DNA from 2 places in the Loktanella sp. F6476L genome. Region 2 is predicted to be linked to the other one. Evidence: riboswitches for the same ligand, from Rfam matches in the RefSeq annotation. Region 2 holds a riboswitch; the other holds the start of a gene.
What was found. A riboswitch is a leader RNA that binds a small molecule or an ion and turns the genes downstream of it on or off. The one in region 2 is predicted to bind thiamine pyrophosphate.
Positions count from the first base shown of each region.

Region 1 (14,990 bases), on a different contig from region 2:
TGCTTCATCATAAGCGGTGATGTTGTATTGCGTCTGATCAAGCACAACGCCGTCGATGGTGATCTGTTCACCTGTCAACGAATCCTGACCCACATAGCGTGTTTTCCCGACTTCTTCGGATTCGGTCATAAAGTCGTAGGTGTCGATGCCCATCTCAACCAGTTCAGAGAAAGACGCGCGATCACGCGGTTCCGCCTCGAGCCGTTCAACATGACCGGACCCGACGTGGAAACTTTCAACCCACTGCGTTTCTTCATCAATCTCACCGGCGTATGTGACGCCGTTTTCGCCGATGCTGATCCGGCGCTGGTGGCCTTCGGCGTCACCTTCACACGTAAAGATATGGTCGACAGAACAGGCTTCGGTCTGGATTGTCAGGTAGGCATCGCAGCCCGCTGGCAATTCAAATACTTCGGCAGTTTGGGCGACAGCAGGAACCGCTGCGCTGATCAAAAGGCAAGTCAGTGTCTTCTTCATAAGATTACTCCGCTGCGACTGATGTGGCTTGGGATAAATACTGTAGGATTGCGGCTGACGCGTCACGCCCGTCACGGATCGCCCACACAACAAGCGACGCACCGCGCACGATGTCACCTGCGGCAAACACGCCATCAAGGCTGGTTTGGCCCGTTTCGAATTGCGCTTTGATCGTGCCCCAACGCGTGACTTCCAGACCTTCAACACCCCATAGGGCGGGAATGTCTTCGGGTGTGAAACCCAACGCTTTGATCACAAGATCAGCTTCTTCGACGTAATCAGCACCTTCGATCAGCTCAGGCACCTGACGACCCGTCGCATCGGGTTGACCAAGACGCATTTTCTGGACGTTCACGCCAGTGACTGTGTTGCCTTCGAAACCGTTCGGGGCAGACAGCCAGACAAATTCGACGCCTTCTTCTTCGGCGTTTTGCACTTCGCGTTGTGAGCCGGGCATGTTCGCTTTGTCACGACGGTACAGGCATTTCACGGATGTCGCACCTTGACGGATAGCAGTACGCACACAGTCCATGGCCGTATCACCACCACCGATGACAACAACGCGTTTACCTTCGGCGTTCAGTTCACCGCTTTCGAATTCTTCGACAACATCGCCGAAAGATTTGCGGTTGCTGGCGGTCAGGTAATCAATCGCGTCGGCAATGCCGTCCGCGTCAGAACCCGGCGCCTCAAGGTCGCGTGTTTTGTAAACACCCGTCGCGATCAGGACTGCGTCATGCTTTCCTCGGATGGCGTCGAATGAGATGTCTTCGCCAACATTGCAGTTCAGTACGAATTCAACGCCGCCATCTTCGAGCTGCGCCATGCGTTTCATCACAACGTCTTTTTCCAGCTTAAAGCCCGGAATACCGTAGGTCAGCAGACCGCCCCCGCGATCGTAACGATCATAAACCGTGACCTGCACACCTTCACGGCGCAGCATGTCAGCGGCAGCAAGACCACCCGGACCCGCACCGATGATACCAACGCTTTCGGTGCGTTCAGCATGCGGACGGATCGGGGCGACCCAACCTTCTTCGAATGCGGTGTCTGTGATGTATTTTTCAACCGCGCCGATGGTGACAGTCCCATGGCCAGATTGTTCGATCACACAGTTGCCTTCGCACAGACGGTCCTGCGGGCAGATGCGGCCACAGATTTCCGGGAAAGTGTTTGTGGCTTGGGATACTTCATACGCTTCGCGCAGACGGCCTTCAGCGGTCAGACGAAGCCAATCAGGAATGTTGTTGTGCAGCGGGCAATGCGACTGACAATAAGGGACACCACACTGGGAACAGCGGCTGGCCTGCTCTTCGGCTTTGGCCGTCGCAAATTCAGCGTAGATTTCCTGAAAATCCGTGTTGCGCAAATTAGGTACGCGTTTTTCTGGCATATCGCGTTCGACGTTTACGAACTTGAGCATCTTTTGGCCGGCCATGGCATCCTCCTGTCAAAGGGCTAGAGCGCCCTTTTATGCGGGAGCGTTAGAAATGAAAAGTCAGCACTACTGACCTATTAATCGGATTTTGACGTCAAAGCGATAATAATTTTGAGGTCCGGTTGATTTTTTAGGTCCGGATCAAGCCCTAATTCGACTCTTTCCCCAATTTTAAAGGGGTCTATGGTGCGCGAAACCGAATCAAGGATCGCACATGCCGCTGTTCAATCTTATCCTCGTTGCCCTTATTCAAGGCGTGACAGAGTTTTTGCCAGTCAGCTCATCGGGCCACCTGATCCTTCTTCCGTCCCTGACTGGTCTTGATGATCAAGGTCAGGTCATCGACGTCGCGGCCCATGTTGGCACCCTGATTGCGGTCATCATCTACTTTTGGTCGGACGTGAAGCTGGCCCTGTTTGGCACGTTGCGCCTGATGCGCGGCAAAATCGACACTAAAGGTGCCTTTTTGGCCCTTTGCCTGTTAATCGGAACCATTCCTGTCATTGCCGTCGGCTTGATCCTAAAAGTTACTGGTTTGGCTGACGCAATGCGAGGGATCACTGTGATCGGTTGGTCGATGCTGATCTTTGGTATCGTTCTGTATTGGGCCGACCAAAAGGGCGCAGAGACACGCAGCGCCGAAGAATGGACATTAAAGCACGCGTTTATCATGGGGCTGTGGCAGTGCATCGCATTGATCCCCGGCACATCGCGGTCAGGCATCACCATTACTGGCGCGCGGCAACTGGGTTATAATCGGCGCGACGCGGCGCGGCTGGCGATGCTGATGTCGATCCCGACGATCATCGCCTCGGCGGCATTGTTGAGCCTCGATGTCATCGGAACGCCCGGCGTAATCAGCGATATCGCAATCGTCGCGGCCATGTCTTGTATCGCCGCACTCGCCGCACTTTTCTTGATGATGAAGCTGCTGCAATCGGTCAGTTACACACCCTATGTCATTTACCGGATCATCCTTGGCGTGGTTCTGCTTTTTATCGCCTACAGCTAAAGCCCCGGCCCGATATTCAGCTTTGATCCATCAGTAGAGCGGCCAAATACAGAGCCGCAAAAACACCAACAGCACCGCCACCGATAATCACGACGTCAACAGAATCAGGCAACGGCCCATGAAACTGAATTCAAGTCGCGACGGTAATACGGGTTGGTGTCACGACAGGCGCGCGCGATGGGGTGTCTGAAGTGACACTACCCTGCCGCGCAAACCTTTAGGTCCGCAAGTTTTTCGCAGATTCCTTGATAGCGTCGTACTGACCTGACGGGCGGAACCGCCACAGATAATCGGGCAGGATCGTCGCCATCGTTGCAGGACGGATCCCCAACGCATCAAAGCCCCGCGCATCATCAGACACGACATTATCAACGGCCAGATTGATAACTTGATCCTTCGTGATCGGTGCTTTGACGATGCCGGCTGTCAGAAACTGCCCAATGCCAAAAAGCGATGCCATGATCTTTGCCACAAAGAACGGCACGTTCAGAACCAAACGGCGGCGGCGCACGACAGCAAGCATGTCTTGCATCAGTTCGCAGAAGGTTTTCACCTCTGGCCCACCAAGTTCAAACACGCCGGACGCATCGCCATTCACGCCTTTGACAGCGGCGGCAGCTACATCGTCCACATGGACAGGCTGGAATTTCGTGTCCGCACCAACGACAGGCAGGATTGGCCCAAAACGGGACATACCTGCGAAACGGTTAAAGAATTCGTCTTCCGCACCGAACACAATCGACGGACGCAGGATCATCGCGTTGGGCATATGTTCAAGAACGCCTGCTTCGCCTTGCGCCTTGGTCTTAGCGTAATCACTGTCAGCGTCGGCGTCCGCACCGATGGCAGAGATATGCACCATACGGTCAATGCCCATACCCGCAGCGATCCGCGCCACGCGCTCGGCGCCTTCCGCTTGGACAGCTTCGAAGGTGTTTTTGCCAGTCTCGGCCAGCACACCTACGCAGTTCACAACTGCATCGGCGCCTTGGGTCACAGCCGCGACGCTTGCGTCATCACGGATGTTGCAGAACACCGGTTCAACCTGACCAACCACACCGTAAGGGCGCACAAAACCAGCCTGTTCAGGATTGCGTACAGCAACACGCACCCGCCAGCCTTCTTTGGCCAACCGCAACGCGATGTAACGCCCGACAAAACCGGAACCGCCAAAAATGGTAACAAGCTTGGACATGAGGCTGGCCTTTCATTGATTTCGCCCGTGTTTACGCCTGACAGCCGTGGCAGACAAGACGAAAGGCACAGTTCGGTTTCGCATGTTTTAACGGGTTTTGCGGATAGGATCGCATGGTAGAGCCGTGTTCGTGCAAAAACCCGTGCGAATCGCGTTGACAGGCACCGCGCAGGTCACTAGATCACCGCTACCAACCGTGCCCAGATGGCGGAATTGGTAGACGCGCCAGCTTCAGGTGCTGGTGTCTGTATGGACGTGGAGGTTCGAGTCCTCTTCTGGGCACCATTTTCCTTAGTTCGGAAAAGATGCAGCGGCGCAGGCCGCGTATTATCAAAACAATCTGTAAAGTCCTTTGCGGCGTTATCGCTGGTCCACACTGGCAGGGTCGCACATAATCGTCGTGTTCAAGCCGCGCAAAGGGATAACATGTCTAACACGTATTTCGCACCATCCGGCGGGCATCCTCCGCAGACTCAGCTTTTGACGGATCGTGCTGTTTTTACAGACGCTTACGCTGTTATCCCTAAAGGCACGATGCGTGATATCACGACCAGTTTCCTGCCATTTTGGAACGACACGCGCCTTTGGGTGATTGCACGCCCTATGACTGGCTTCGCCGAGACATTTTCGCATTACATCATGGAAGTCGCCCCGAACGGTGGCTCTGACACGCCAGAGACAGACGCGAGCGCCGAGGGGGTTTTGTTTGTCGTGGAAGGGAAAGCCACGCTTTCGATCAACGGCGCGACGCATCAGCTAGACGAAGGCGGATACGCCTTTATCCCGCCCGCCAGCGACTGGAGTTTGCGGAACACATCCGACACGACTTTGCGGTTCCATTGGATCAGAAAAGCCTACGAAGCTGTCCCCGGTTTGTCCGCCCCAGAGGTGCTGATCTTGAACGAAAATGATATCGCCCCAACGATTATGCCGGATACAGACGGCAAATGGGGTACGACCCGCTTTGTCGACCCGACTGATCTGCGCCACGACATGCATGTGACTATTGTGACGTTTGAACCCGGTGCTGTGATTCCATTCTTGGAAACTCACGTGATGGAACACGGGCTGTATGTGTTGGAAGGCAAAGCCGCTTATCGGCTGAATACCGATTGGGTCGAGGTCGAGGCCGGCGATTACATGTGGCTGCGCGCGTTCTGCCCGCAAGCGTGTTATGCAGGTGGACCGGGCAAATTCCGGTATCTGTTATACAAGGACGTGAACCGGCACATGGGATTGAAACCCTTAACCCGCTGACCAAATGAAAAAGGCACCCGCGTTTGCAGGTGCCTTATTTGTTTACCGGCTTTGTTAGTCTTTACTCTTCTTCTGGCAGGATCAGGTTTAGGACAATCGCCATCAATGCCGTCGGTGCAACTGCTGACGTTGCCAAGACCTTCACGACGCCTGGCAGATATTGCACAGCGGTTGGTACCAAGTTCAGGCCCAGCCCGAAGGCGAGTGATACCGCGATGATGATCATGTTGCGGCGTGTCATGTTGACGTCAGTCAGCATGTTAAGGCCAGCAGAAGCCACCATGCCGAACATCACGATCACGCCGCCACCAAGCACTGGTAGAGGCATGGATGCGATCACTGCCCCGACCTTAGGGATCAAACCACAAACGATCATGATCAGGCCTGCAATTGTTACAACGTGGCGGCTCATGATGCCGGTCATCCCGACAATGCCGACGTTCTGGCTGAAGGATGTATTTGGCAGGCCACCAAAGATACCCGCAACCGCTGTCCCAAGACCGTCTGCATAGGTCGCACCAGCGATTTCCGCGTCAGTTGCTTCGCGCTGTGCGCCTGCTTTGGCCGTCGCTGACGCGTCGCCAACAGTTTCAATCGCGGATACGATTGACACCAATGTCACGGCGATCACGGCGCCAAGGTTGAATTCAAACCCGTATGGCAACGGCTGGATCGACGTGATCCACGACGCACCCGCCACAGAACCAAAGCTGACCATGCCCAGCACCCATGCCAAGGCGTAACCTGCCAGCAGACCGACAAGGATCGCTGCATTGGATAATGCGCCTTTGGTGTAGAACTTGAGCAATAGCGACACGACGATCACTGTCAGCGCGACCGACCAGTGTTTCAGCGACCCAAAACTTTCAGCCGCCATTTGGAAATCAGCCGCACCACCGGCTGCGTATTTGATCGCAACTGGAATGAGGTACAGACCGATCGCCAGAATAACGAGCCCGATCACCAGTGGTGGAAACAGGAACCGCAGCTTGTCGATAACTGCCCCCAGAAGGAAATGCACAACGCCGCCGATGATGCAGGCCGTCAGCGCCACACCAAGACCCATCGTCGCGGCGATTCCGGCCAGTACGCCAACGAAAGCAAAACTTGTGCCCTGCATGATCGGCAGTCGCGCACCAATTGGTCCGATCCCGACAGTCTGAAACAAGGTCGCGATACCAGCAAAAAGCATCGCCATTTGGATCAGATAAATCTGCTCTGGCCCGCCAAAAGCAAGGCCCGCAGCACCTGCCACGATAATCGATGGCGTCACGTTGGATGCGAACATCGCAAGCACGTGTTGTAAGCCCAGCGGTATGGCTTGCGCGATGGGTGGCGTCACATTTGGATCGCTATATCTTATGTCTGTCATTGTTTTGTGTCCCTATTTGTTGGTCGTTTTGCCAGTCTTGACGCTGGTCTCTTTTCGCAAGTGTCATGCGTTTTGCGCGATTTGAAACGCTGTTTCAAACCAATGCTCTTGCAGGTTCGGACCCTTCCCGATCCGATCCACCACTGCGAATAGCCCCGGTGTGCTGATCGGCGTCAGTACGCCGTGCCATGTGTTGCGGTGATAGTTCACGCCTTGGCCTGCTTGCGTCAGAAACGCCTGTGGGTGGTCCGGTTTGCCGTTGTCGTCCGCAGCGACGACCACAACAAATGGCGTGTGCGTCATCGGGATGAACGCTTGGCTGCCGTCGGGGTGACGTTCCATCATATCCAGCGCGATCGGAAAACTGCGGGCCTGCGCGTTAAACAAGCTGATCCCGGCCTTGCCATCTGCAAAGTCGAGCTGGGCGAGGTCATGATGCCGCCCACAAAGCCCTTGGTTGATGATTTTATCAGGGTCGCCAGCGACTTCTAAGACATCACCAAACGGCGCGAACGCCTCTACCGTCAGCGATTGCAAATGCAGGACGGTCATGTGCCGAACTTCGCGATTAGGCGGAGTTGCGCGATGCGTTCGACTTGGCGGCAGGCCTCTTGCAATTCATCAGCCGTGTCGTTGAAAAGCCGTCGGTTGAAGGCGGCTGTGATGGTCGCTTTCGTATTGTCACCCACTGCGATGATGAATGGGAACCCGTGTTTTTCAACGTAACGCGCGTTCAGGTCTTGGAACATTTCACGTTCGTCGTCGGTCAACGCATCGAGGCCCGCGCTTGCCTGTTCTGCGGTGCTTTCGGCGGTGAGTTTTTTCGCCGCCGCCAATTTACCGGCTAGATCTGGATGCGCGCGCAACACACCTAAGCGTTGATCATCGGATGCTGTGCGGAACACGCGACAAAGTGCCGAATGCACGCCCTGTGCGGTGTCATGCGTCGGCCCAAGTTCCAACGCATGCGCACCTTCGGCAATCCACGGGCTATGTTCAAAAATGCTGCCATATTCAGTGACAAAGGTCGCGCGATCCATCTGCGACGGGCGGGCAAAACGCTGGTGCGGATGTGTCGCGGCCCAATGATCCGCGATCTGTTCACGCGTGGCGAACCAAACACCGTCATGCGACTGAAAATGCTCGATCGCGCGGCGCAGGGCAGCAGCACGCCCAGGACGGCCGATGATCCGGCAGTGCAAACCGATCGACAGCATCTTTGGCGCACCAGCCGCACCTTCAGCGTAAAGCGTGTCGAAACTGTCTTTCAGGTAGCTTTCAAACTGATCACCTGCGGTGAAACCTGCCTGAATGCCGAACCGCATGTCGTTGCAATCCATCGTGTACGGCACGATCAACTGGTCTTGATCCCCAAATTCCATCCAGTACGGCAGATCATCGGCGTAACTGTCCGCGATATACGCAAACTTGCCAGTTTCGGCGGCCAACCGCACCGTATCGTTCGAACAGCGGCCTGTGTACCAACCGCGCGGCGGGGTACCGGTGACTTCGGTGTGCAAACGGATGGATTCAGCGATTGCGGCGCGTTCTTCGTCCTCTGGCATGTCTTTGTGTTCGATCCATTTCAGACCGTGGCTGGCGATTTCCCAGCCCGAAGACTGCATCGCCGCGACCTGTTCAGGGGCACGTGCAAGCGCAGTGGCGACGCCGTAAACCGTGACTGGCAAATCCCACAGCATCCGGTGCACACGCCAGAAACCGGCACGCGATCCGTATTCGTACAAGGATTCCATGTTCCAGTGACGCATCCCCGGCCAAGGTTGCGCCCCTGTGATTTCGGACAAAAACGCCTCTGACGCGGGATCACCGTGCAAGATATTGTTTTCACCGCCCTCCTCGTAATTCAGCACGATTTGCACAGCAATCTTGGCCCCATTCGGCCAGTTGGCTGCGGGCGGGACGGCGCCGTAACCAGTCATATCACGGGGGTAGCGGTTCACATTGTTTTCCTTGATCATGCGGGTACCTTGTAAATCAAACTGATCAGCTTGGTTTTCAAATAAAACATGAAGCTGCCTCTTGCACGTCCCCTTTGGCACTTGCGGCAGGCTGACGTATAGATCGACCTCACCAGAGGCACCTTTTGCAGCGGAAAGACCTGTTATGACCGGATTTTTGACAACTCACGTTCTCGATACGGCGCGCGGCTGCCCTGCGCAGGGTCTAAAAATCGACCTGTACCGCATTGATGGTGACACGCGGACGCACATCACATCGCTGACCACCAACGATGACGGACGCACAGACAGCCAGATTTTGCCTGCTGCAGATTTCACCATCGGCACCTACGAATTGGTGTTTCACGCGGGCGCCTACCTTGACGCGATCGGCACGCCGGCTGAGGACCCGCGGTTCCTTGATATCATCCCGATCCGGTTCGGCATGTCAGAGCAATCGCATTATCACGTGCCACTGCTGTTATCCCCGTTCGGTTACAGCACCTATCGCGGTAGTTAATCGGCGGCGCGGACAATCGGTGCGATCCGACTGATCACGTAGTCCATGAACAACCTTGTCTTGGGGTCCTGATTGCGTCGGTGCGTGAACAAGCAGGCCAGCTGCACAGGCGTTGGGGGGGTCTCATCCGCCACCACAACAAGTCGTCCGGCCGCAATGTGATCCGCGACCTCGAATACCGGCTTGAGCGTAACCCCGCAGCCAGCCAACGCCCAATTGGTCAACACATCGCCATCGTCACATTCGTAACGTCCCGCGACTTGAAACTTCTTGGGCCCATCGGGGGTCATTAACCGCCACTGGAATTCGGTCGCACCCGGAAAGCGCAGGTTCAGACATTCATGGCCGTCCGCAATCAACGCCGTGCCGTTCTGAGGATGACCACGGGCCGCGATGTAGTCGGGCGCCGCACAAAGCACGCGTTCCACATCGGCGATTTTGCGCATCCGCAGATTGCTGTCCGTCGGTTGGCCCATGAAAAACGCCAGATCTAACCCTTCCGTCGTCAAATCAACCGTCCGGTCCGTCAACCGCAACCTGACCTGCACGTCAGGATATTCTTCTAAAAAACCGGGAATAAGTGGCGCGATCAAGCGTTTCCCAATGCCCAATGGCACGGCAACATACAGCGATCCGCGCGGTTGATCAGTGATGTTCACGACCTTCGCTTCGGCTGCATCGACGGCCTCTAGTACCTCGCAGGCCCCACCATAGAACGCTTGGCCTTGTTCGGTCGCGGTCAGGCTGCGCGTGGTCCGCTGGAACAGCCGGACGCCTAATTTTTCCTCAAGTTGCGATATCCGCGCCGATGTCACAGCAGGCGATATCCGCAAATCACGCCCAGCAGCAGACATACTGCCCAGTTCGTAGACGCGCACAAAAGTTCGGATATTATCGAGGTATGACATTGTTCTGGGTTTTTTGATGCTGTTTGGCCATTCCAAGCAATAGCAGAACAATCACAAGCGGCCTAGTGTGGCCGCACTTTATACACGGCACGGCGGAGACCCTAATGTACGACATGGCAATTCTTTGGGACTGGATCGCATTTTCCGTCCGCTGGCTGCACGTGATCACGGCCATGGCGTGGATCGGCGCATCGTTCTTTTTCATTGCGCTTGATCTTGGACTAAAGAAAGCACCGAACATGCCCGACGGTGTGCATGGCGAAGAATGGCAGGTGCACGGCGGCGGTTTTTATCACATTCAGAAATACCTGGTCGCCCCGCCGAACATGCCCGAACACCTGATCTGGCATAAATGGCAAAGCTACATCACGTGGGTCTCCGGTGCAGCCCTTTTAATGATCGTCTATTGGGTCGGTGGCGAGTTATTCCTGCTCGATCCGACCAAGGCTGATCTGACGTTGTGGCAGGGCATCCTGATTTCTGGCGGATCACTGACCATCGGTTGGTTGGCCTATGATTTCCTGTGCAAATCCAAGCTTGGCGAACAACCAACCACGTTGATGGTGTTGCTGTTTATCATCCTCGTCGTAATGGCGTGGGGGTATAACCAGATATTCACCGGACGCGCCGCGCTACTGCATCTTGGCGCTTTCACCGCGTCGATCATGACCGGAAACGTGTTTTTCCAGATCATGCCGAACCAACGTATCGTTGTCGCAGACCTGAAAGCAGGGCGCACGCCTGACGCAAAATACGGAAAGATCGCGAAGCTCCGGTCGACACATAACAACTACCTAACTTTGCCGGTCGTGTTCTTGATGCTGTCAAATCATTACCCACTGGCGTTCGGGACTGAATACGCATGGATCATCGCCAGCCTGATTTTCCTGACGGGCGTTACGATCCGGCACTACTTCAACACGATGCACGCCACGGGTGCAGGTCCAAACTGGACGTGGGCGGTCACCGTGCTGCTGATGCTGATCATCGCTTGGCTGTCATCGGTCAGGTCCACAGAAACCATCGAACAGGCCGAAGCCCGCGCGATGACGCCCTATGAACAGCATTATGCGTCAGCCGAAGGGTTCGACGACGCCTACAACACCGTGCTTGGCAATTGTTCAATGTGCCACGCGCGCGAACCGTTCTGGGATGGCATTCGCTGGGCACCCAAAGGCGTGTACCTTGAAACGCAAGCAGACGTCGCCAAACACGCAACCCAGATTTACCTACACGCTGGCGTTTCACACGCCATGCCGCCCCCCAACGCGATACAGATGGACGATGACGCCCGCGAAACGCTGATCACGTGGATCACAAACGCTAGAAACGATGGCTAGCCGCTAAGATGCGTTAACCGCTACCCTTGCCCTTCCCCATAAAGCATCCTACCAACGCCCTACCTCGGGGGGCCAATACGGCTGAGATTGCGCAAGCTGACCCGTTGAACCTGAACCGGTTAAGACCGGCGGAGGGAAGGTTTAGCACGCACGCTATCCCCCAATCCGCCCGTCGCATTTGGAGGATACGATGTTCAAAACCACTTATCTGACAGCTGTTGCGGGACTTTGCTTGGCGACTGCAGCCACGGCAGAGACCCCGAAATTGTCTGTTCTCACCTACGACAGCTTCACCAGCGAATGGGGCCCCGGCCCTGCGGTGGAAGCGGCGTTTGAAGAAATCTGCGCATGTGATCTGGAATTTGTCGGGGCTGGTGACGGCGCTGCATTGCTGGCACGTTTGCAGCTGGAAGGACCACGGACCGAAGCCGATATCGTGCTCGGACTGGATACAAACCTGACAGCCGCAGCCCGTGAAACAGGTCTTTTTGCACCGCACGGCATCACGGCTGACCTGACGCTGCCATTGGGCTGGACCGACACGGAATTCATGCCTTTCGACTGGGGCTATTTCGCGTTTGTGGGCAACGCCGACGCGGACGCACCTACGTCACTGCGCGAATTGGCCGAGAGCGACATCAAGGTCGTGATCCAGGACCCACGGTCATCCACACCGGGCCTTGGTCTGCTGATGTGGGCGAAAGAAGTCTATGGCGACGAAGCCCCACAATTCTGGGACGCAATCGCTGACAACATTGTCACCGTGACACCCGGTTGGTCCGAAGCCTACGGTCTGTTCCTTGATGGCGAAGCGGATGCCGTGTTGTCCTACACCACATCACCGGCCTACCACCTGATCGCCGAAGAAGACGATAGCAAGGTCGCATGGGAATTCAGTGACGGCCATTACATGCAGGTCGAAGTCGCTGGCAAAGTGGCCGGCACCGATGTGCCTGAATTGGCTGACCAGTTCTTGGAATTCATGGTGTCAGACGAGTTCCAATCAATCATCCCGACAACCAACTGGATGTACCCAGCCGCCACACCTGCGGATGGTCTGCCAGACGGTTTCGACACATTGATCGCGCCAGCCACATCTTTGCTGAAAACACCGGAAGATGCGCTTGCGGTCCGTGAAGAGGCATTGGCCGAATGGCGCGCAGCGCTGTCCCAATAATCACGCGCATCCCCGCCGTCATGGCGGGGATGTTGGTGCTGGTGCTGACGCTTGGCACGTTGATCGCAGTTGCGATGCGGGCCGAAGTGGGCACTGGCCTTTCTGCCGCAGATTGGGCCGCGATCAAATTTACGGTATCGCAGGCATTTGTATCTGCATTGGTCAGCATTATCATCGCGATCCCCGTCGCGCGCGCCTTAGCACGACAATCGTTTCGCGGGCGTGGCGCGTTGATCACCCTGCTTGGTGCCCCGTTTATTCTTCCCGTCATCGTGGCCGTTCTTGGATTGCTCGCAGTTTTCGGACGCAACGGTATTTTGAATGCAGGGTTAGAGGCGTTGGGCCTACCCACCTTTACGATCTACGGTTTTCATGGCGTGGTTCTGGCGCATGTTTTCTTTAACCTGCCACTCGCGACGCGGTTCATTCTGCAAGGCTGGCTCGCGATCCCGTCTGAACGTTTCCGGCTTGCGGCGACGCTAAACGCACCTGTCGGTCGCCTGTTGGAATGGCCGATGTTGCGCAGCGTTTTGCCCGGAACGTTTCTTGTCATTTTCCTGATTTGCCTGACCAGTTTCGCGGTCGCGTTGACCCTTGGCGGTGGGCCGAAGGCAACGACAGTGGAACTCGCCATATATCAAGCTGTCCGGTTCGATTTCGACCTTGGGCGTGCCGCTTTGCTGGCCTGTATCCAGTTTGGCATCTGCACTATCGCCGCCATCGTTGCTTGGCAGGTCACGGCCGTGGATGGTTTCGGCGCGGGTCTGGACCGTGTGGTGCAGCGTTGGGATGGGTCGCGGTCCATCGATTTTGCTTGGATCGGCCTTGCCGCCGCATTTCTGATCGTGCCCCTGTCGATGGTCGTGATCAACGGAATCATGAGCCTGTCCGAATTACCATTCAGCATTATCCAAGCCGCCACCCGATCGGTGTTTGTCGCCCTCGTATCTGCAATTTTTTGCATCACGATGGCCTTGGCGCTTGCCTTGCAAGGCGGGCGCATCGTGTCGATCATTGGCGTTTTGCCTCTTTCCGCATCAGGTCTGGTCGTGGGCACAGGGTTGTTCCTAATTGTCTTTCCCTTCTGGCGGCCATCCGATCTTGCCTTGCCTGTCACAGCATTGGTCAACGCGACGCTGGCATTACCATTTGCGCTGCGGTCCATTGCGCCTGCCGTTGATGGCGTTGTCGCCGACTATGGCCGGTTGATGGACCAGCTGAATGTCACTGGCTGGACACGGCTGCGCCTGATCATGCTACCCCGCATACGCAGGCCACTGGGCTTTGCGCTTGGCCTCGCGGCAGCGCTGTCCATGGGAGATTTGGGAGTGATCGCCTTATTCGCGGATGAAAACGGCGCGACCTTACCGCTTGCGATGTACCGGCTGATGGGCGCGTATCAGATGGACGCGGCAGCGGGTGCCGGGCTGCTCTTGGTTGCGCTCAGCCTGTTGCTGTTTTGGATTTGTGATCGTGGAGGACGCATTGATGCTGACGTTTGATCAAGTAACTCTGACACAGGGCACGTTCCATCTGGCTGCGCACCTTACGATCCCAACGGGGATTACCGCGATCATTGGTCCGTCCGGTGGCGGCAAATCTACGCTTTTGGCAGCGATTGCCGGATTCATCGCACCGACCGCAGGCGACATCCTGTGGAACGATAAATCATTGTCTAAGCAACCGCCCGGTGAACGCCCCGCCAGCATGTTGTTTCAGGACAACAATCTATTTCCGCATCTAACGATTGAACAGAACGTCAGTCTGGGGATTAGGCCCGACCTAAAGCTTTCAACCGCCCAAAAAGAGACGGTCGCGAAGACTCTGACGCAAGTTGGCTTGACCGATTTAGGATCGCGCAAACCGAACGCGCTGTCCGGCGGCCAGCAAAGCCGCGCGGCATTGGCCCGTGTGCTCGTTTCGGATCGACCTTTGGTTTTGCTGGACGAACCGTTCGCGGCCTTGGGCCCTGCACTCAAAGACGAAATGCTGGAATTGGTCACATCGACCTTGGCAGCGGCAGGCAAATCCATTGTAATGGTGACGCATGATCCAGACGATGCGCGACGTATCGCTGATCGTGTGCTGCTGGTCGCTGAGGGCACCGCGCACCCACCCGTCGACGGGCAACAGATTTTCGACGATCCACCAGCGGCATTAAAAGCCTATCTGGGCTAGCACCCGAAACGCAAAGGGCCCGCCAAACTGGCGGGCCTTTCAAATTGGTTCAAGACGATATCAGTCTTTGTGCTTGTGCGGCGCCCACAAACGCTTGTTTGTGAGGTAAAGCAGTACAGACAGGATCGCGAGGAAGATCACACCGGTCAGACCAGCCT
Region 1 is NZ_JALKAR010000003.1:166,547-181,536, forward strand. It holds gene MWU61_RS08645 (hypothetical protein) at 1-477, opposite strand, end outside; gene MWU61_RS08650 (NAD(P)-dependent oxidoreductase) at 482-1,915, opposite strand; gene MWU61_RS08655 (undecaprenyl-diphosphate phosphatase) at 2,130-2,927, shown strand; gene MWU61_RS08660 (complex I NDUFA9 subunit family protein) at 3,145-4,122, opposite strand; tRNA gene MWU61_RS08665 (tRNA-Leu) at 4,321-4,407, shown strand; gene MWU61_RS08670 (bifunctional allantoicase/(S)-ureidoglycine aminohydrolase) at 4,549-5,379, shown strand; gene MWU61_RS08675 (nucleobase:cation symporter-2 family protein) at 5,441-6,751, opposite strand; gene MWU61_RS08680 (ureidoglycolate lyase) at 6,815-7,303, opposite strand; gene puuE (allantoinase PuuE) at 7,300-8,712, opposite strand; gene uraH (hydroxyisourate hydrolase) at 8,876-9,229, shown strand; gene MWU61_RS08695 (LysR family transcriptional regulator) at 9,226-10,137, opposite strand; gene MWU61_RS08700 (urate hydroxylase PuuD) at 10,242-11,477, shown strand; TPP riboswitch at 11,533-11,631, shown strand; gene thiB (thiamine ABC transporter substrate binding subunit) at 11,668-12,654, shown strand; gene MWU61_RS08710 (thiamine/thiamine pyrophosphate ABC transporter permease ThiP) at 12,630-14,156, shown strand; gene MWU61_RS08715 (ATP-binding cassette domain-containing protein) at 14,143-14,832, shown strand; gene MWU61_RS08720 (cytochrome c1) at 14,893-14,990, opposite strand, start outside.
Region 1: another riboswitch for thiamine pyrophosphate. It lies ahead of thiB (thiamine ABC transporter substrate binding subunit); the one in region 2 lies ahead of thiM (hydroxyethylthiazole kinase).

Region 2 (14,990 bases):
TAAATGAACGCTTGTTCATATGGGAAGCCCCAAATGGCATTCCTTTGCCGACCTGCCTTGCACCTGTTGCGCCCGCGTGGGTAAATACACGCAAACCACAGGACGTGTTAATGCTGCTTCGCCAATTCATTATGCTAACTGCGTTTGCCGGGTTGGCGCATTGCGGGACAATCCCCGATGTTGGCGGCACATCTGCGGACGCGGCGCGGGCCGCGGATTTTCCCGAACTGGTAGCAATTGATTCTTTGATTGAACGGTCTGAAACAATCGCGCCACAAATCACGCCAGCCTCAATCGCGATAACCAACGACAGAATCGCTCAATTGCGCAATCGAGCCGGTGCCCTGCGTCGCCCAGTCGTTGATCAAGCAACACGTGCCCGCATGCGTGCGGCAATTGCACGAGCCGCGTTGCGGTGACCGCTCAGATTGGGTAACAGGCCCTAGATTTTCACGACAACGACGGATGCCCCGATGACACAGCCCCTTCGCCTTGGAATTGCCGGTCTTGGTACGGTCGGTGTGGGCGTCGTCCGCATCGTTCAAAAACACGCAGACTTGCTTGAGGCACGTTGCGGGCGCAAGATCGTCATCAGTGCCGTTTCGGCCCGTTCCCGCAGTAAAAACCGCGACGTCGATTTGTCCGACTACGCGTGGGAAGATGATCCAGTTAAGCTGGCGGCGCGTGATGATGTTGATGTTTACATCGAATTGATGGGCGGGTCCGAAGGCCCTGCAAAAGCGTCGACCGAAGCAGGCATCGCCGCTGGCAAAGACATCGTGACGGCGAACAAGGCATTGCTGGCCATCCACGGTCAGGCGCTCGCCGAGGCCGCAGAGGCCAAAGATCAAGTGATCCGGTTTGAAGCTGCGGTTGCGGGCGGTATCCCGGTTGTGAAATCTCTGACCGAAGGATTGGCTGGCAACGATATCAACCGGATCATGGGCGTCATGAACGGCAGCTGTAACTACATCCTAACACGGATGGAGGACGCCGGCCTGTCTTACGAGGCCGTCTTCGATGAGGCGAACCAACTTGGATACCTCGAAGCTGATCCTGAACTGGACGTGGGCGGAATCGACGCGGGCCATAAGTTGGCGCTGTTGGCGTCGATTGCATACGGCACCAAGGTGAACTTTGCTGGCGTTGATCTTGAAGGTATCGGGTCGGTCACCATCGAAGATATCCATCAAGCTGCGGATATGGGTTACAAAATCAAGCTTTTGGGCGTCGCGCAAATGACGGGTCGCGGGCTGGAACAGCGCATGTCACCTTGCCTCGTGCCCGACACATCACCGCTTGGTCAGCTGCAAGGCGGGACCAACATGGTTGTGCTCGAAGGCGATAGCGTCGGCCAAATTGTGCTGCGTGGCGCTGGTGCGGGCGAAGGCCCAACAGCAAGCGCCGTGATGGGCGACGTCATGGATATCGCACGTGGTCTGCGCATTTCAACGTTCGGGCAACCGGCTATCGGTCTGCGCGAAGCCCGCTCTGCCCATTCCGCAATTCCTGCGCCGTACTACCTGCGGATGCAGTTGCTGGACAAACCGGGTGCGCTCGGAAAAGTCGCCAAGCTGTTGGGTGAGGCTGGCATTTCCATCGACCGGATGCGCCAGTATGGCCACGATGATACCGCGGCACCCGTCCTGATCGTGACGCATAAAACAACAAGGACCGCGCTGAACGAAGCGCTTGAAGCGTTCGAATCCACCGACGTCGTGAGCGGCACACCTGTTGCTATTCGGATCGAAGCAGTCTGATCTGTAGCCCTTGTCGGGTTAAGTTTTTCGTTGAATGTTAGCGTTCACAGCGTTGTCTTGCGCTGTGTCTTCACGCTAGGTCGGGACTGAATTCTCCCGAAGGACTGCCAGATGCCTGATCAAACTGACTTTAACGACCGTTCCCTTTCGCTTGGCCTTGCTCGCGTTTCTGAGGCCGCAGCCATCGCTTGCACCCCGTTGATCGGGCGTGGCGATGAAAAAGCAGCGGACCAAGCTGCCGTAGACGCGATGCGGACCCAGTTAAACAAATTGGATATCTCTGGTGTCGTTGTGATCGGCGAAGGTGAACGCGACGAAGCGCCTATGTTGTTCATCGGTGAAGAAGTCGGCACCGGCAAAGGCCCCGGCGTTGATATCGCGCTCGACCCGCTGGAAGGCACGACGCTGACCGCCAAGGACATGCCAAACGCGCTGGCCGTGATCGCGATGGGCCCGCGCGGGTCAATGCTGCACGCACCTGACGTTTACATGGACAAGCTGGCGATTGGACCGGGCTACCGCGATGGCGTTGTGACGCTAGACATGTCGCCTGCGGAACGTGTGTCTGCATTAGCAGCCGCAAAAGGCTGTTCCACGAATGACATCACAGTCTGCGTCTTGGAACGCCCCCGGCATGAGCAGATCATCGAAGAAATTCGCGGCACGGGTGCTGCAATCCGCTTGATCACAGATGGTGACGTCGCAGGCGTGATGCATTGCGCAGAAGCCGCGAAGACAGGCATCGACATGTACATGGGGTCTGGTGGTGCCCCCGAAGGTGTGCTGGCCGCCGCTGCATTAAAATGCATGGGTGGTCAGATCTATGGCCGCCTGACATTCCGCAATGACGACGAACGCGGCCGTGCGGCAAAGGCTGGTATCACGAACCTTGACCGCGTCTACACGCGTGATGACATGGTGACCCAAGACGTGATTTTTGCTGCTACTGGTGTGACAGATGGCAACCTTGTTCCAGGGATTAAGCGGGAAGTCGGTTTTGTCACCGCAGAAACGATCCTGATGCGGTCAAAGACTGGTTCAGTGCGGCGCATGCAGTATCGCAATCCTATCGCTGGATAAAAGCGACGCTCCGGCGGCGATACGCGTTGTTTTGATGAAATGAAGATAAGGGGCGTGGCCAAGGCTGCGCCCTATCTGTATTGTGCCGTCTTATGAATACACCACAAGATAAAGCGTTTTTGGGCGTTGTTTCTTCGGTCACGGGACGCCGTTGGATCGGTCCGGGATTGGTCGAAGATCGCGCGTCAGAGGCTATGGCACAATCCACTGGCCTGCCCGCCCCATTGTGCCGCACTTTGGTGCGCCGCGGCGTGGCCCCTGAGGATGCAGAGACGTTCTTGGCCCCGACCTTGCGCGACCTACTGCCGGACCCGCGATCCTTGAAGGATATGGAGCCCGCAGCCGCCCGTTTTCTAGCCGCCTTGAACAAGCGCGAACGGATCGCGGTTTTTGCTGACTATGATGTGGACGGCGGCACTTCTGCGGCTTTACTTTTGTCTTGGCTGCGTGACATGGGCCACCGTGCCACGCTTTATGTACCGGACCGCATTGACGAAGGGTACGGGCCGAATGACGACGCTATGGCCGCACTGGCTGTTGATCACGATCTGATCGTTTGCGTGGACTGCGGCACCCTATCCCACGGCCCAATCGCGGTTGCGGTTGGGGCTGATGTTGTCGTGTTGGACCACCACTTGGGCGGCGAAACGCTGCCTGAGGCGTTGGCTGTTGTGAACCCGAACCGGCAAGATGAAACCGGTGATCTGGCTCATTTATGTGCTGCTGCCGTTGTTTTCTTGATGCTTGTCGAAGTGAACCGTCAGATGAAGGTCGCCGGTCAAAAAGGTCCAGACTTGATGGCTTTGCTTGATCTCGTGGCACTGGCGACTGTGGCGGATGTCGCGCCGTTGGTCGGCGTGAACCGTGCGCTGGTGCGCCAAGGCTTAACCGTGATGGCGCGCCGCCAACGGATTGGCCTGACGGCCCTTGCCGACGTTGCGGGCATGGATCAGGCTCCGACGTCGTATCATCTTGGGTTCTTGCTGGGGCCGCGCGTGAATGCGGGCGGCCGTATTGGCAAAGCGGATTTGGGCGCGCGCCTTTTGGCGACCGATAACCCGCAAGAAGCCAGCGACATGGCCGCCCGTCTGGATGAATTGAACACGGAACGTCGAGAAGTCGAAACGCAGGTCCGTGATTTGGCGATGGTGCAAGCCGAAGATCGCGGCTTTGACGCGCCTTTGGTTTGGGCTGCGGGCGAAGGATGGCATCCGGGTGTCGTGGGCATCGTGGCATCGCGTTTGAAAGAAGCGACCAACCGCCCCGCGATTGTTATTGGCCTTGATGGCGACGAAGGCAAAGGATCAGGGCGGTCTGTGTCGGGCATCGACCTCGGCGCGGTGATCCAACGGGTCGCGGCTGAAGGATTATTGATCAAGGGCGGCGGTCACAAAATGGCAGCGGGCCTGACCGTTGCGCGTGACAAGCTTGATTCGGCGATGGCGCGGATTTCAGAGCTGCTGGCCAAACAAGGCGCAGGCGATATCGGCCCCGCCGATCTGCGTCTGGACGGCATATTGATGCCCGGTGCCGCGTCTGTTGAGCTGATCGAACAAATCGAAAAAGCGGGTCCCTTTGGTGCGGGCGCCCCTGCCCCACGTTTTGGGTTTCCGGACTGCCAAATTCTGTTTGCAAAACAAGTTGGTGCAAATCACCTCAAGGTCACGTTCGGCGATGGTCTGGGTGCGCGGATCGACGCAATTAGCTTTGGCGCGATGGACGGACCGATGGGTCCAATGCTGATGAAGCACAACGGCGCAAGGTTTCATTTGGCCGGACGTTTGGAAGTAAATACGTGGCAAGGCCGCAGGTCGCCGCAGCTGCGTTTGGAAGATGCGGCCCCTGCTTAGAAAAGTGCGAAAAGTCCGAAAAAGGGACTTGCTCTTGGAGTTGCCATTTACTAGAAGCCGCGTACCAAGCGTGGTCCCTTCGTCTATCGGTTAGGACGCCAGGTTTTCAACCTGGAAAGAGGGGTTCGATTCCCCTAGGGACTGCCATTGGTACAACATTTGCGGTTATACCCTTAATCGCAGACCAAGCGCGGTCCCTTCGTCTATCGGTTAGGACGCCAGGTTTTCAACCTGGAAAGAGGGGTTCGATTCCCCTAGGGACTGCCATTGGATCTGAATTTACACCAAAATCAAACAGCTGCATGCCACGATTGGCATCGCTTGGATTGGCGTGTTTTCTGAATGGTCGTTGAAGTGACGGTCGTCCTTCGCACTGCGATGGGCCACCCACTTGCACAAAAGGTAGGCGTTAAGTCGATTTACGCCCAATTTATAGACTTTTCCGATTGGTCACTCGTGCATTCACCTGCTGTTCTCTGGGCCTCATTCCACATTTACGGAACGGTCACCCTGTCACACCACACGGGGAATCTTTCATGTTTTACAAATCAATCTCGGCAGTTGTCGCGATGACGTTGGCGTCTTCGGCTTGGGCCGAGACAGACCTGCCCTTCGCGCTAGACTGGAAATTTGAAGGGCCATCAGCGCCTTATTTTCATGCACTCGACGCAGGCTATTTCGCAACCGCCGATCTGAACGTCACGATTAGCGAAGGATCTGGTTCGCTAGATGCCATTCCGAAGGTCGCAACAGGCGCCTTCCCTGTTGGATTCGCCGACATCAATTCCCTGATGCGCTTTCTCGACCAAAACCCGGGCGCGCCCGTCACTGCCGTGATGATAGTTTACGACAAACCGCCGTTCGCCGTTGTAGGCCGCAAGTCGCTGGGCGTCGAAGCCCCTGCGGATTTGGAAGGCAAGGTATTGGGCGCACCGCCACCTGATGGCGCTTGGGCGCAATTCCCGATTTTTGCAGCTGAGACAGGCATCGACGCGGATGCGATTACAGTCGAACCCGTTGGCTTCCCGACGCGCGAACCGATGTTGGCTGAAGGTAATGTTGCCGCCATCACCGGCTTTTCATTCTCTTCTACTTTGAACCTGAAACGTTTGGGCGTGCCGGATGACGACATTTCGGTTTTGTTGATGGCCGATTACGGCGTCGATTTGTACGGCAACGCGATCATCGTGAACACGGATTTTGCCGCCGCGAACCCTGAGATCATCACTGGCTTTTTGTCCGCTGTCGGCTTGGGCTGGAAAGACGCGATTGCGACGCCTGACGCAGCGATTGCGGCGCTGATGGAACGTAACCCGGCTGCCGATGCGGCACTGGAAACAGAGCGTCTGCAAATGGCGATTGATGCCAACGTCCTGACGGATTTCGTAGCTGAAAACGGCATGGGCACGATTGACGCGGACCGCATGGCCAGCGCGATTGAACAGACGAAGTCTGTGTACGAGTTCACGACTGAACCTGATGCGGCGCTTTACTTCGATGGAAGTTATTTGCCGACAGATGGCAGCTTGATGTTGAAATAAGGAATTGGGCCGTCGCGACTGTCGGCGGCCCATCTACCAAAGGCTATTACAATCGAAAACCTTATCGAAATCAAAGGCGTAACCCACGCATACGCCACTGACAGCGGCCCTCTTCCCGTGTTAAACGGTTTAGATGTTGCGGTTCCTACTGGGACATTCGCCGCTGTTGTCGGCCCATCTGGTTGTGGCAAATCCACGCTGACCCGATTGGTCGCAGGGCTGTTGAAACCTGACGAAGGCGAAGTGTGGCTGCACGGCGAACGCGTCAAAGGCCCGCGCAATACCGTTGGCATGGCGTTTCAAAATCCAGTGCTGCTGGAATGGCGGACGATCCTTGATAATATCATTCTGCCGCTTGAAATCGTCGCCCCCCGCATGTCCCGTAAAGACCGCGTCGCGCGCGCGATGGACCTGCTCGATATGGTCGGACTGACGGGATTTGGCGACAAACGTCCGTCTGAATTATCCGGCGGGATGCGCCAGCGTGCGTCGCTGTGTCGATCCATCGTACACAAGCCGGATGTGCTAATTATGGACGAACCATTCGGCGCGCTGGACGCGTTTACGCGCGAAGATCTGTGGCAGACAATGCGTGATCTGCGCCGCGCTGAACCGTTTACGGCCGTTCTGATTACCCATGATCTGCGTGAAAGCGTCTACCTTGGCGATCAGGTCATCGTTCTATCGGGTCGCCCCGCGAAAACCCAGTTTGTGATGGACATCGACCTGCCCGAAGATCGCGGTCTCGATGTGCTGTACACACCAAAGGTCGCGGACATGCTGCATGTGCTCCGCGATCAAATCAAAATCGCGCAAGGCCGCGACGCAGAGGTGCATTGATGCTGCGTAAGATTGCCGTTCCAGTCCTGGCCGTGTTGATTTTCATCGGACTTTGGGAAGCCTTGGTTTGGGTCAATGACTGGCCGAACTACAAAATGGCGTCTCCGTCCGATTTGCCGCCAGCATTCTGGAAATACAAAGAGCTTTTCTTCACGATGGGCTGGCAAACGCTTTGGCGGACTGTCGCGGGGCTGTTGCTGGCGGTCATTTTCGGCACGGCCCTAGGCATGATCATTGGCTTTTCCAAGATCGCACGCGATGCGCTGTACCCGCTTTTGGTCGGCTTCAACGCAATCCCAAAAGCCACCTTGGTGCCCGTGATTTCCTTGATTTTCATCGGACAGCACGATTTCAATACGGTGCTGATGGCCTTCATGATTTCCTTCTTTCCCATCGCGGTGTCTGTGGGGATCGGCCTATCGACGCTTGAACCCGAATACCGTGATATTTTGCGTGCCCTTGGTGCGTCTCGCTTTACGATTTTCCAGAAAATCGCGCTGCCAAAGACGCTGCCTGAATTCTTCGGTGCGCTGAAAGTGTCAGCGACGTTGGCCTTTATCGGCACGAATCTGGTCGAAATCGTCAGCCCGCATGGCAAAGGTTTGGGCGCGTTGTTCAAGTCCGGCGAAACCAACGGCGACTATCCCTTGATGTTTGCGGTTCTGATTGCTTTGGCCTTTCTCGGGATTGTTTTGTACTATGCCGTTATCGTCCTTGAACGTTATTTTGCAGGCTGGGCAGAACGGGAGGCAAGCTGATCAATTTCGCCTTCACTTCGCGCGCAACGGTCTCTGACTTTGGGGCACTCTAATATGGCTAGCCGTTTGCCATTGATGGTTTTCACCGACCTAGACGGGACGTTGATTGATCACGACACATACGCGTGGACGCCGGCGCAACCTGCCTTGTCTGCCCTCGCGGGCATCGGGGCTGCGGTCATTTTGGCCAGTAGCAAAACAGCGGCCGAGGTTAGCGTGCTCCGCACTGATCTTGGGTTGGATCAATGGCCCGCGATTGTCGAAAACGGCGCAGGCCTGCTACCTGCCGAGACAACCGAAGTCGTCAAAACGGGGACTTACCCCGAACTGAGAAGCGCAATTGGTGACTTACCCGCAGAGTTGCGCGTACAGTTTGTTGGTTTTGGCGATATGTCCGCAAAACAGGTTTCAGACATCACGGGCCTGCCGGAAGACGACGCAAAGCTAGCGCAGCAGCGGGCGTTTTCTGAGCCGGGGCAATGGCGTGGCACTGACGCGCAGAAGCGTCGATTCATTGAGCATCTGAAAGACCAAGGGATCATTGCCCAGCAAGGCGGTCGGTTTCTGACCCTGTCTTTTGGTGGCAACAAGGCCATTCAAATGCGCGACATAATTCAAACCTACGCGCCCCAACACACCATCGCGTTGGGTGATGCCCCGAACGACGTACAAATGCTGACGACCGCAGACTACGGCGTCGTGGTCGCAAACCCGCACCGTGCGCCACTGCCCCCCTTGGCGGGTGAAACTGAAGGCCGGATCATACGAACAAGCGCTGCAGGCCCCATCGGCTGGAACGCGGCCATTCTTGAATTGCTCGACCGACCAAAACTGTAAAAGGACCATCCATCATGGCTGACTTTCATCAAAACGGAAACATCACGACGCTGCATAACCTGCGCACACGATCGACCGACGAGATGGAGCACGAACTGGATGTCTTTTCGCAGACCCGTAAGATTTCGCTGATCCTGCCGTGCCTGTATTCGGAACTTGAACGTGAAGCGATGCCGAACATTCTGTCCGAGCTGTCGCAGGTGAAATACCTTCATCGGATCATCATCGGGCTAGACGCAGCAGACGAAGCGCAATTTCGGCACGCCAAGTCGTTCTTTGAAGGCCTAAACCAAGATCACATCGTCATTTGGAACGACAGCCCACGGATGTTGGCGCTTGGTGCGCGACTAGAGGCGATGGGTCTTGCCCCGTCTGAGAAAGGTAAGGGCAAAAACGTTTGGGCCAGTTTGGGGTATCTGCTGGGCTGTGCCGATAGCGACGTCATGGCGATCCATGATTGCGATATTTTGACGTACGAAAAAGATATGCTCGCCCGCTTGGTTTACCCGGTCGTGAACCCGAACTTCCCGTATCAGGTCGCCAAGGGATATTACCCGCGCATTGGTGGCGATCAGCTAAACGGACGAGTGACACGCCTGTTGGTTAGCCCGCTGTTGATCGCGCTGAAGCGAGTGATCGGCGACCGCGATTACATCGATTACCTGCGTAGTTTCCGCTACCCATTGTCCGGCGAATTTGCGATGCGGACCTCGATTTTGCCTGACCTGCGTATCCCGTCTGACTGGGGACTTGAGATCGGCGTTCTGTCAGAGGCATGGCGTAACCTTGCGCCAAAAGCGGTGTGTCAGGTCGAAATCTCGGATGCTTACGATCATAAGCATCAAGAGCTTAGCATTGATGAAGCCAGCGCCGGTCTGAACCGGATGTCCACGGACATTTGCAAAGCTGTTTTTCGCAAACTTGCCGCTGATGGGACTGTGTTTACCGCGAATGTGTTCCGGACGCTGAAAGCGACCTATTATCGCTGTGCGCTTGATTTGCTGGAATCTTATTACAACGATGCCAAGATGAACGGGCTGTCGATTGACCGCCATGCGGAAGAAAGATCAATCGAATTGTTTGCAGAAAACATTATGCGCGCAGGGCACGTCTTCTTGGAAAACCCGCATGAGACACCATTCATCCCGACATGGAACCGCGTTCACGCGGCTGATCCGTTGTTCTTGGCAGATATGAACGCCGCAGCACTTGCGGATGTTGCAGAGTTTCAGTGACTTACCCGCGGTTGCTGATCCAACGACATTGATAGGGGGCAAGCGTCAGGCCCCCTGCATCCATGTCGACCGGATCGCCGCTTAGCAGATCTATCCAGGGTTCATCGTCAATCAGGTTCATTGACATGTGATCCACCCGAACCGTTTCAGCGCTGACGTTATGGAGTGCAAAAATGGATTGGTGTCGGTCCAAACTTTGCCGCCATACGCCGAACACGCGGTTATCCAGCGGCATCGTAAATTGCGTCGCATTTGGGTGAAATGCGGGTTGCGCCGACCTGATCCGCAGACGTTCGGTCAATGCACCTAAGACCCGCGCCTGCGGTGTTTCAGGATCATCTAACAGGTCATTCAAGGTCGGATAATCCCACCGATGGCGGTTGATCGCACGGTTCATCCCGCGCCTTTCTACCTGCGCGTGATCGTTTGGTGTCGCGAGCATAGAATGGATGTAGAACGCCGGGATCCCTTCAAGCGACATGACGATGGTCTGCGAACAGACAAACCGATCAAAGTGGTGATCGTCTTGCCCCGTAAAAGTTTGCGACGTTGCATCGTAGAACGTCGTGTTGATTTCGTAGGGTGCCTGCCCCCCGTCCGGCAAGGCACGCATCGAGACAAGACCGCCGATGTCTTTGATTGTGTCGATCATTTTGGCCTGCTCGTCAGCGGGCAAAATACCCTCGACGGGGCGCATTCCGATACCGTCATGGCTAGCCGTAAAATTGAGATAGGCGCAGCCAAATTGCGCAGGCGGCATCCCGCTTTGCCAGCGACGCAAGTAATGCGCAGACCCCGACATCATCGCATGCAGGATCAATGGCGGTAGGGGAAAGTTGTAGATCGCGTGGGCTTCGTTTCGGTTGCCGAAATAGCTTAGGTTTTCAGCTTTTGGAACGTTGGTTTCCGTCAGCAATATGATTGTTTCAGCGGCAAAATCGCACAACACCCGCATTAACTGCACAATGGCGTGGGTTTGCGGCAGGTGGATGGATGGCGTCCCGATTTCCTTCCAAAGAAAGGCAACCGCATCGAGTCGCACAATGCGCACCCCGTTATCGACATGCAGGCGAATGATGCGCAGGAATTCCAGAAGCACCTCTGGATTGCGAAAGTCGAGGTCGATCTGATCATGGCTGAACGTGCACCAGACGTGGCGCGGACCGTTCGCGGTTTCGACCTTTTGCAAAAGCGGCGTGGTACGCGGACGCACGACTTCCTTCAAATCATCGTCTGGCGAGGCTTCAAAAAAGAACTGATCGTAGGGTTCTTGTCCTTGCAAGTAACTGTTGAACCACGTGCCTTGGCTTGAAACATGGTTAAGGACCAGATCCGACATCAGATGAAAGTCGTCCCCGATCCGGTTGATATCGGCCCAATCACCGAGCTGCGTATCAACGGACCGAAAGTCGGATACCGCAAAACCGTCATCAGACGTGTAAGGAAAGAACGGCAGAATATGGACACCGTTCACCGCACCTTTCAGACGGCGCAGCAAGAAATCATGAAGCAAATCCAGCGGCTTGTGCGCCCCATCCAGTATCGAATTCCCGTAGCTAATCAACACCGCATCATGTTCGGTCCACAGATCATTGCTCGGCGTTCGGCCATGTTTGCGTGGTTTGGTCCCATCCAGCCAAAAGGCGTCTACGATTTGACTAAGAAGGATATCCGCATCGATGTCCGGATAGACCTGCGCGATAAGAGGCAATAATTGCGTGCGAAGCGTCTTTGTCTTTGAAGTGTCCATTGGGTCAGAAAAACAGAGTTATCGCTAAGATCAAGCCGTTGCACGCAGTCTGCATACATTCGGGTCAAGTTCGACATGCAGGCGTCGCGCGCGCTTCGTATTTCGTAGAAAACGCCTACTTATTGGGCAGAAGAATTCTGATCGCCCCGGCATCAGACAACCCATGGGGCAATTTTTTCGTTTGACCCGCCTGTCCCGTGCATTTACGCAAGCCGTACCAGGGGCGCCGAAAGGCTGAGACGTACCCTTTGAACCTGAACCAGATAATGCTGGCGGAGGGAGGTAGTACGTTCCAGGCTTTGCGCGAGCGTCATCTCTTTTTTCCGCTGAAAAAGGAGACATCATGGCCCCGCAACACCTTTTGGCAGCGCTGCGCGAACAAAACCCGTTGGTGCAATGCATCACGAACTACGTCGCGATGAACGTGGCCGCGAACGTCGTTCTCGCGGCCGGCGCTTCGCCAGCAATGGTCCATGCATCTGAAGAAATTGCAGAATTCACCCCGATTTGTGGCGCGCTGACGATCAATATCGGCACGTTGTCCGCCCCATGGGCCGCGAGCATGTTGGCAGCCGCAAACGCGGCGAATGACAAAAACATCCCGTGGGTGTTGGACCCTGTTGCACATTTCATATCGACTTATCGCAAGGGCGTCGCTCAGGATTTATTGGCGTTGCGTCCCACGATCCTACGCGGCAATGCGTCCGAGGTTTTGGCGATGGCAGGTGCGATGGGCGCTGGTAAAGGTGCCGATAGCGGCGACAGCGTGGATGCTGCAGAAGATGCTGCACGCGCAATCGCCAAGGCACACGGCAGTGTGGTTGCGGTCACCGGTCCCGTTGATTTTGTGACAGATGGAACCCAATCGGCCAAGGTCACAGGCGGGTCCGACATCATGCCAAAAGTTACCGCGTTGGGGTGCGCGCAAACAGCGCTGATGGGCGCCTATGCCGCCACTGGCCCCGCTTTTGACGCTGCCCTTGCGACGCTGGCGCATTACAAGGTCGCAGGAACAATGGCCGCTCAGCAGGCAAAGGGCCCCGGCAGTTTTCAGATGCATTTCCTTGATGCGCTAAGCGCCGTGCAACCCGACGATCTGCCCAACGTGATCCTGTCATGACCAGCCTACGCCAACAATTGCGACTGTATCTGGTGACAGATACGGTACTGTGCCGCGGTCATGGGCTGATCGAAACGGTCCAAAAGGCGGTCGCGGGCGGCGTCACAATGGTGCAACTGCGCGCCAAAGACGCCACCACACGCGAACGGGTCGACATGGCCCGCGCAATCAAGGCCGCACTTGTCGGCACTGGTGTTCCGGTCATCGTCAATGATGATCTAGACGCTGCGATCACGTCCGACGCTTGCGGTGCGCATATCGGTCAAAGTGATCTGGCTCCGGCAGACGCACGCGGGATGTTGGGCCCCGACAAAATCTTGGGATTGTCATGCGAAACAGCTGCTACTGTCCAAGCCGCCGACCCTGATATCGTAGATTACCTTGGGATCGGGCCGGTATTCGGCACGACGACAAAGCAGGATCACGAGGCACCGATCGGCTTTGATGGCTTGGCAGAATTGGCCGCTTTGACGTCGCTGCCGACCGTCGCGATCGGAGGGCTGAAAGCCAATCATCAAGCGGACGTATTGGCATCCGGCGTGGATGGTCTCGCTGTCGTATCCGCCATTTGCGGGCAACCTGATCCGAAAGCCGCCGCCCAATTGTTCTTTCAGGAGCCCGTCCAATGATCCCGAACGTTTTAAGCATTGCGGGGTCTGACCCGTCTGGTGGCGCGGGCATTCAGGCCGATTTGAAAGCCATATCCGCCAATGGCGCATTTGCGATGGCGGCGATCACCGCCCTCACCGCGCAAAACACGCAGGGCGTTAGCGGTGTTCATTTGGTGCCGCCAGCGTTCGTGCGCGACCAGATCAATACCGTTTTTGATGATATCCGTGTCGATGCCGTAAAGGTCGGGATGATCGCAGATGCCGATATTGCACAAGCGGTTGTTGATGCGCTGACTGACCGCGACGTCCCTATCATCCTTGACCCGGTTATGATCGCAAAAGGCGGTGCGGCCCTTTTGGACCCCGATGCGGTTGCCGTGTTACGCGATGCGCTGCTGCCCATCGCAACCATTCTAACCCCAAACCTGCCGGAAGCAGCCCAACTGCTGAACATGCCGGTGGCGCATGCACGTGATGAGATGGCGGATCAGGGTCGCAAGCTTTGTGCGCTCGGAGTAGACGCGGTGTTGATGAAGGGCGGACATCTGCCGGATGCCGATAGTCCTGATTGTCTTGTCACCCCGAACAACATCACTTGGTTCGAAGGTGTGCGCACCGCTACCCACAATACACATGGGACCGGATGCACCCTGTCATCAGCGCTGGCTGCGCAACTGGCCAAAACGGGCGACGTTCATGCCGCTGTTGCCGCAGCCAAATCTTATGTGTCCCACGCAATCGCCCACGCCGATCAGCTTGCCGTTGGATCGGGGCACGGGCCAACCCACCATTTCGCAGAACTGTATCGCGCATCAAAGGAACCGCTTTCATGAAAACCGCATTGCTGGCCTCGGCCTTTTCCGTGTTTGCAGCGCCGCTTTGGGCGCAAGATCAAATGACACTTTTGCTCGATTGGTTCGTTAATCCCGACCACGGGCCAGTCATCATCGCGCAAGAGAAAGGCTATTTCGCAGACGTTGATCTTGAAGTTGACGTGATCGCCCCTGCGGATCCATCGGACCCGCCCAAAATGGTTGCGGCAGGGCGTGCGGACTTGGCGATTTCCTATCAGCCCCAACTACATCTTCAAATCCACGAAGGCCTGCCTTTGCAACGGGTCGGCACGCTGATCGCGACACCGCTGAATTGCTTATTAACTCGTGCTGACGGCCCAATCGCATCACCCGCCGATCTGAAAGGCCGTAAAGTCGGGTTTTCAGTGGGCGGCGTCGAAGAAGCCGTTTTGGGGCACGTGTTGAACACGCACGGGCTGACGTTGGATGATGTTGAATTGATCAACGTAAATTGGTCGTTGTCGCCTTCGTTGATGTCCGGTCAGGTCGACGCCGTTATCGGGGCATTCCGCAATTTCGAACTAAACCAAATGTATATCGAAGGCGTGCCAGGGCGTTGTTTCTACGTCGAAGAAGAAGGGCTGCCGGCCTACGATGAACTGATTTATGTCGCCAATTCCGAAACCATGGACACCGATATGATCATGCGTTTTCTCGCGGCGACCGAAAGGGCCACACAGTACATCGTAAACCACCCCGAAGAGGCATGGCAGATATTCGCAAACACCGCGCCAGAACTGCAGGATGAGCTTAA
Region 2 is NZ_JALKAR010000004.1:271,354-286,343, forward strand. It holds gene MWU61_RS10865 (hypothetical protein) at 111-419, shown strand; gene MWU61_RS10870 (homoserine dehydrogenase) at 474-1,760, shown strand; gene glpX (class II fructose-bisphosphatase) at 1,872-2,840, shown strand; gene recJ (single-stranded-DNA-specific exonuclease RecJ) at 2,933-4,690, shown strand; tRNA gene MWU61_RS10885 (tRNA-Glu) at 4,763-4,837, shown strand; tRNA gene MWU61_RS10890 (tRNA-Glu) at 4,883-4,957, shown strand; gene MWU61_RS10895 (ABC transporter substrate-binding protein) at 5,227-6,231, shown strand; gene MWU61_RS10900 (ABC transporter ATP-binding protein) at 6,283-7,071, shown strand; gene MWU61_RS10905 (ABC transporter permease) at 7,071-7,829, shown strand; gene MWU61_RS10910 (HAD-IIB family hydrolase) at 7,884-8,666, shown strand; gene MWU61_RS10915 (glycosyl transferase) at 8,681-9,901, shown strand; gene MWU61_RS10920 (sugar phosphorylase) at 9,903-11,651, opposite strand; TPP riboswitch at 11,861-11,949, shown strand; gene thiM (hydroxyethylthiazole kinase) at 11,995-12,771, shown strand; gene thiE (thiamine phosphate synthase) at 12,768-13,400, shown strand; gene thiD (bifunctional hydroxymethylpyrimidine kinase/phosphomethylpyrimidine kinase) at 13,397-14,215, shown strand; gene MWU61_RS10940 (ABC transporter substrate-binding protein) at 14,212-14,990, shown strand, end outside.